Regions from separate parts of the Pseudoalteromonas sp. AOP7-A1-14 genome, predicted to be linked through region 2. Evidence: predicted binding sites of a transcription regulator. Region 2 holds the regulator's gene; each other region holds the start of a gene.
What was found. Region 2 encodes sigma-54, which starts transcription at its own class of promoters, with help from an activator protein. Its sites were predicted from a motif close to GTTGGCACGNNNNTNGNNT; they were not measured.

Region 1 (2,208 bases), on a different contig from region 2:
CAGTGCCACCCACTTCTGAGGTAAATAAGTAACGAGTAGTGATCACCGTGCTAATTTTAGCATCTGTTAAATCACTTTCTGAGTCGTCCATCTCTTTATCCATCGCAGAATTTGCTGTTTTAGCGTCTTTAACCACGGTAAGTTGATTATCAATATCACTAACGCCTTCAAGGCTTAACACTAGCTCTTCAGCCAATTCTTTATCAAGGTCGTTATTTACTTTACCCGTTAAAACGACTTCGCCGTTTTTAACATCTGTATTGATGTCAAAATTATTTAAGTTGGTATTCATTAGCAGAACGGTTTCTGCTTTACCATCAATCCACGCATCTTTACTTTCATTTTCCCAATTACTAGCATTTGCACCCATAGCTGTTGTACCTAGAACTAATGCGGCGATCATAGACTTATTAAATGTTTTCATAATCTCTCTCCTTCTGATTAAAGACAGTTATATCTAAGCGAATAGCATGCCAAGATTATAATTATTAATAATCAGTAGGTTACGGTTTAACTTTAACAGTGAATAATATCTTTGGTAATTATTTACAGACGGACAAGTAATTTATTCAGCTAATGTAGAATTGACTATAAAATAGCATTTTTTATTAATCTATCGTTAATATAACTAATGATTATAATTACATTTAAATATAATTAGCTGATATTATTAGTAAAAAAAGTGGCGTGAGTATTGCTTTCTAGTTTGTTAAAAATATATAAGGAATAACCATGAGCGTAAAATTAGCAGATCGTCCCATCGAACAAGTGCGAGAAGAAGTGATAGACCAGCTGATCTATAACTACAGCCATGCAGTGATCTCTGCTGATGCATTTGAGCGACGCTTAGATAAAGCCATGGAGGCTAGCAATAATGAAGCACTGATTGGTTTAGTCAGTGATTTAGAACTAAAAGTAGATAAAAACTACCATAGCGAAAAGCATGCGCAATTTACGCCAAACTATAGCCACAACAGCACAGAAGAAACCCTACAGCTACGTAGTATCTTAGGTTCTAACGAACGTAGCGGCCAGTGGTTAGTGCCCAAGCATATTTACCTAACTAACGTGTTGGGCTCTATTGAGCTTGATTTTACGGATGCTATTTTTGAACACCAACACGTCACTATTCATGTGCGTTGCGTATTAGGCAGCGACGAAATTTATGTACCTGAACACGTTAATGTTGTATCAAAAATATTTAGTATTATAGGCAGTGTTGAAAACAAATCGGTCTCGCTTAATAAACGTCAAGGTCCGACGATTACCATCGAAGGCGAGGTGATATTAGGCTCAGTTGAAATTAAAATAAAACGTACCATTAAAGAAAAGTTTGTCAGTTTTGCCAACAGCCTGCGCAGCAGCTGGCAAAGTATGAATAAGCCTTAAGATATTTGGCATTATTTAATTCGCTTTTGTGATGAGCATGATATAGCGCTCCTTGCAAAAGTGCAGCCAATGTTAAGACCTACCTAATAAGATACCTTCCTCCTTCAATGTTATACGTGGTTAGCTGATTTATACCCAAGCCACCTCAAGATGCAGAATTCAGCGTTTCGCAGGGGCTTAATATCAAGGCGTTACTTTGCAACAATGGCAGTCCCTTTTAAGAAGTAGCAACGATGAGAGTAAGTGCCTGTGAAACGCCCAATAGGTTGGTTTAAAGCGATTTATACTGCGTTATTGATTTTAATAATAGAACCACTATTACTTGCAATCAATGCCTTGCCTAAATCGCTTTTAATTCCAACTGAAACTCGCATCTTGAGGTGGTTTGGGTATATAATCCGCCGCTTGATTTTTATACTTTTAAAAGCAATTACGTTTTTAAAAACCCCGCGATTAATTAAGTGTGCCCAGTAAGGCAATTTGGAATAATTTTTATGAATGGTAAGACCTTAACTCAAAATAAAGCTCCTTTAAATCAAAGCTTTCGTCGCTTTAGTGTGGCTCCAATGCTTGATTGGACAGACCGTCACTGTCGCACTTTTCACCGTAAAATGACAAAACATACGGTGCTTTACACAGAAATGATAACAACTGGTGCTATTTTATTTGGTCGCGGTGATTATTTACATTTTAACCACCACGAAAACCCTGTTGCTTTACAGTTAGGTGGCTCTGATCCTGATGATTTAGCCAAATGCGCTAAGCTTGCCGCTGAGCGTGACTATGATGAAATAAACTTAAATGTAGGTTGCCCATCAG
Region 2 (2,208 bases):
TTTAGAAACTCGTAAAGAACTAAAAAAGACTGAACGCGAAGAGGTACTAAATGAATTACTTGACGAACTAAGTATTCAACACATTCGTGATAGCCAAGGCATGGCATTGTCTGGTGGTGAACGCCGCCGGGTAGAAATAGCTCGCGCATTAGCAGCCAATCCTAAATTTATTCTTTTAGATGAGCCTTTTGCTGGTGTTGACCCTATTTCAGTGTTAGATATAAAGAAGATTATTGAACACCTTAAAAACCGAGGTATAGGCGTACTTATTACTGATCACAATGTACGAGAAACCCTTGATGTTTGTGAAAAAGCCTACATTGTTTCTCATGGGGAGCTAATTGCATCTGGCACTCCTGAAAACGTATTAAATAATAAAACAGTGCGCGATGTTTACCTAGGTGAACAGTTTAGACTCTAAATCGACTAGCATCTGCTAGTATTAATTATGACAACATTTTAAAAAGGATTGTTAGAGATACATGAGGCAATCATTACAGCTGCGCATGGGCCAGCAACTTACAATGACACCACAGCTGCAACAAGCGATACGCCTGCTGCAACTTAGTACATTGGATCTCCAGCAAGAAATACAAGAAGCGTTAGATAGCAACCCATTACTTGAGGTTGAAGAACAAAATTTTAGTGACGAAGATGCTGGTAAAAATGAACAAAAGCAAGATACAGATGATGTCACGGTTAGCGCTTCGCCAGACGAAACCTCAAGCGAATACGAACAAGAAAGCTCAGAAGCATTAACTAAAGAAACCGTGAGTGACGAAATGGCAATGGACGTTACGTGGGATGAGTACATGAGTGCAGCCCCTAATACGTCATCAGGGCCAATGCCTGAAGATGAATCTATTTATCAAGGTGCATCAACAGAAACACTGCACGAATATTTAATGTGGCAACTACAGTTAACGCCATTTAGTCCCACTGATGAGGCGATCGCTTTAGCTATTGTTGAAGGCATCGATGAATCAGGTATTTTAACCGTTAGTTGTGAAGACTTATTAGAAAGCTTGAATCAAGGCGGCGAAGAAGAAATAGAACTTGATGAAATACAAGCTGTGTTAAAGAGAATTCAACTTTTTGACCCAATCGGCATCGGCGCACGCAGCTTACCTGAATGCCTATGTATTCAACTAAATCAATTTGATCCCGCAACCCCTTGGATTAGCGAGACAAAAAAGGTTCTAACTGATCATATCGATTTATTAGCCAGTCGTGATTACCGTACTTTAATGAAAAAGACTAAGCTTAAAGAAGACGAGCTTAAAGAGGTTATGACGCTCATTCACAGTCTCAATCCCAAGCCGGCTGATACCATTGTGCGTGAAGAATCTGAGTACGTTATTCCTGATGTGTCAGTGAAGAAAATAAAAGGCCGCTGGATAGTTGAGCTTAACCCCGACAGCATGCCAAAAATTCGTGTAAACAGCCAGTATGCGGCAATGTCTCGCTCTGTTAAATCAAGCAGTGACAGCCAGTTCATTCGCTCTCATCTGCAAGAAGCCAAATGGTTTATTAAAAGCTTAGAAAGCCGTAACGATACTTTATTAAAAGTAACTAACTGCATTGTGCAGCAACAACAAGGTTTTTTTGAACATGGACCCGAAGCTATGCGCCCAATGGTTTTAAATGATGTAGCTGAAATGGTGGAAATGCATGAGTCAACAATTTCGCGAGTAACTACGCAAAAATATATGCATACTCCACGCGGTATTTTTGAGTTGAAATACTTTTTTTCAAGTCATGTAAGCACCGAAAATGGGGGGGAATGCTCATCAACAGCTATTCGTGCTCTGATCAAAAAGCTAGTCAGCGCAGAAAACTCAGCGAAACCGTTGAGTGATAGCAAAATAGCAGATATATTGGCAGAGCAAGGAATAAAAGTGGCTAGACGCACCATTGCAAAATACCGCGAGTCGCTTGCTATTCCACCATCGAACCAAAGAAAAAGTTTGATTTAAGGCGTTAACACACAGAAGGAAAATGCTTATGCAATTAAATTTAACGGGTCGCCATGTAGATATTACTGATTCATTAAGAGACTATGTAAATAGTAAATTTGCGAAGCTAGAAAGGCACTTTGATCATATAAACAATGTGCATGTCATTCTTGATGTAGTAAAACTAAAGCAAAAAGCAGAAGCCACTTTACATGTCAGTGGCGCGGAGTTGTTCGCTTCGACACAGCACCAA
Region 3 (2,208 bases), on a different contig from region 2:
TTTTTTGCACATCTTCTAGAGGGAAAGCCTCATCATGTACTTTTATCTCTTGTAAACCGATAACATCTGGCTGGTGCTTATCAATAATAGCTTGTAATTGGTGAAGGCGAGCGCGTAGCCCATTTATGTTAAATGAAATAACTTTCATACAGTGGCCTTAAGTGGTTATGTTTTTCTGTCTGTGTTGGGCAAATTCTACCATTAAATAACGCTGGGTACAGGGCGATATTTATAAAATAGTGATGCATTCATGTCGAACAAGTGATGAGCAATTGTTAGGTGTTGATCATTTGATATGCAACAAGTTTATAAATAAAAAATCTAGTACTCTGCCTTCTCTGAGATATATAGTTCGAGCCATTCGGTAAATAATGTACTTACCTTGGACTTTCATGAAAACTAAAACATTAGCACTTTTGATAATTACTGCGTCATTAACCCAAGCTTTGAGTGCAGCGCGGCTGTGAAAGATAAAACTTGTGACTTGAGTTTACTTTAGTGTAATGACGAAAAGATAACTGAGTTTGTTAAGCGGTATCACAATAGAGCCATTTAAGCTGAAACCGGATAGATCGCTTGAAAAAATTACAAACAGCCCTGCAAGGCGTGCAATAAAAGAGGCGTCTTGTAGGTGTTTTAAGTTTAAATGAATATTAAATTCAACAGCTTATGTTTTTGGCATTTTATTTGTATATTAAACGTTGAAACTAATATACTACAAGGAAACGTCTTATGAACAAGTTAACTTTAGCATCAACAATTTTAGCTGCTTTAAGCCTATCAGCATGTTCTGCAAATCCGTCTATCGATAAAATCGACAGTGATTTTGGCAGTCTAGATAATGATAGTGATGGCTATATTTCAAAAGTAGAAGCTGATGACGATAGCATTTGGCAACACTTTTCAAATATTGATACCAATATGGATGAGCAAATAAGCCAAACCGAATTTAATGCTTATATGCAATTAAACACAGGTAAAGTGGCTGATGGCAGTGATGTAACTGATTCCGCCTTTAAAGCCGGAATAGCTAAATTTGAACCGATTGAAAATAGTTTTAAATCGTTAGATAACGATAATAACGGTTATATTTCTGTAAAAGAAGCCAATGATGACGATATTTCAAAGCACTTTGGTTATATAGATAGCAATAAAGATAAGCGTATCAGCCGCGATGAATTTGTTAACTATATTCAAACGCACGGTAAAGATGTCGCTGAAGATGAGGCTCTTGAAATGATTAAAAAGAGCTAATTATTAATCAAAGCTCATATATACTTAATACCAGCAGTGCTTCTGCTGGTATTTTTAGTTTTTACATATAATAAATTTTCCAACCTTCATCTTGATCTGTCATAATGACTCGTTAAATATAGTTTTTTTCAATGTGCGGTTAAATGACATGGCGACAAAGCGTGTAAGTGATGAACAACTTATTGAAATCATTGAAGCTGCGATTTTTGTGGCGGGTAAGCCCCTGTCTAAACGCCACTTGAAAGACATTGTATTAATTGATTTAAACGTGTCTATGGTGCGATTAAATCAAGCGATTGAACAAATCCAAACACATTATATGACTCGTGGTATTCGTTTAGTTGAAGTAGGCAGTGGTTATCGCTTTCAAGCGTGTGCAAGTTTGGCACCTTGGCTTAATAATTTATGGCAAGAACGAGCCCCTAAATATTCTCGGGCCTTGTTAGAAACCTTGTCGTTAATTGCCTATCGACAGCCAATCACTCGCGGCGAGATTGAGCAAGTACGAGGAGTCGCAGTGGGCTCAGGTATTATTAAAACCTTGCTTGAGCGTGAGTGGATAAAAGTAGTGGGACATAAAGAAGTGCCAGGGCGACCTGCCTTGTATGTAACCACTAAACAATTTTTAGATTATTTTTCGTTAGCTGCCCTTGATAATTTACCGGCGCTGCCTGAACAGCAACAAAGTAAAATAGATCAGCTATTGAGTGATCCTTCTGTGAGAGAACTATCAATATGAGTATACAAGGTGAAAAGTTACAAAAAGTCTTAGCCCGCGCAGGCGTAGGTTCAAGACGTGAAATGGAAAAACAAATTGATGCAAACCGTGTTAGTGTCAATGGTAAAGTGGCTAAATTAGGTGACCGGGTTGAAGAAACTGACCAAATTCGCGTCGATGGTCATATCGTAAAAATTGAAGAAAAAGCGGATCGTATTTGTCGCGTGATAATGTAC

Region 1: the regulator sigma-54 is predicted to act here: its motif matches at 682-700, upstream of ACT3RM_RS12630 (LiaF domain-containing protein).
Region 3: the regulator sigma-54 is predicted to act here: its motif matches at 675-693, upstream of ACT3RM_RS15960 (EF-hand domain-containing protein).

Annotation. Positions count from the first base shown of each region.
Region 1 covers NZ_JBQSVO010000082.1:14,196-16,403, forward strand. The annotation lists gene ACT3RM_RS12625 (BON domain-containing protein) at 1-424, opposite strand, end outside; gene ACT3RM_RS12630 (LiaF domain-containing protein) at 733-1,389, shown strand; gene dusA (tRNA dihydrouridine(20/20a) synthase DusA) at 1,884-2,208, shown strand, end outside.
Region 2 covers NZ_JBQSVO010000011.1:23,822-26,029, forward strand. The annotation lists gene lptB (LPS export ABC transporter ATP-binding protein) at 1-421, shown strand, start outside; gene ACT3RM_RS03565 (RNA polymerase factor sigma-54) at 483-1,976, shown strand; gene hpf (ribosome hibernation promoting factor) at 2,005-2,208, shown strand, end outside.
Region 3 covers NZ_JBQSVO010000139.1:699-2,906, reverse strand. The annotation lists gene xthA (exodeoxyribonuclease III) at 1-148, opposite strand, end outside; gene ACT3RM_RS15960 (EF-hand domain-containing protein) at 733-1,254, shown strand; gene scpB (SMC-Scp complex subunit ScpB) at 1,403-1,993, shown strand; gene rluB (23S rRNA pseudouridine(2605) synthase RluB) at 1,990-2,208, shown strand, end outside.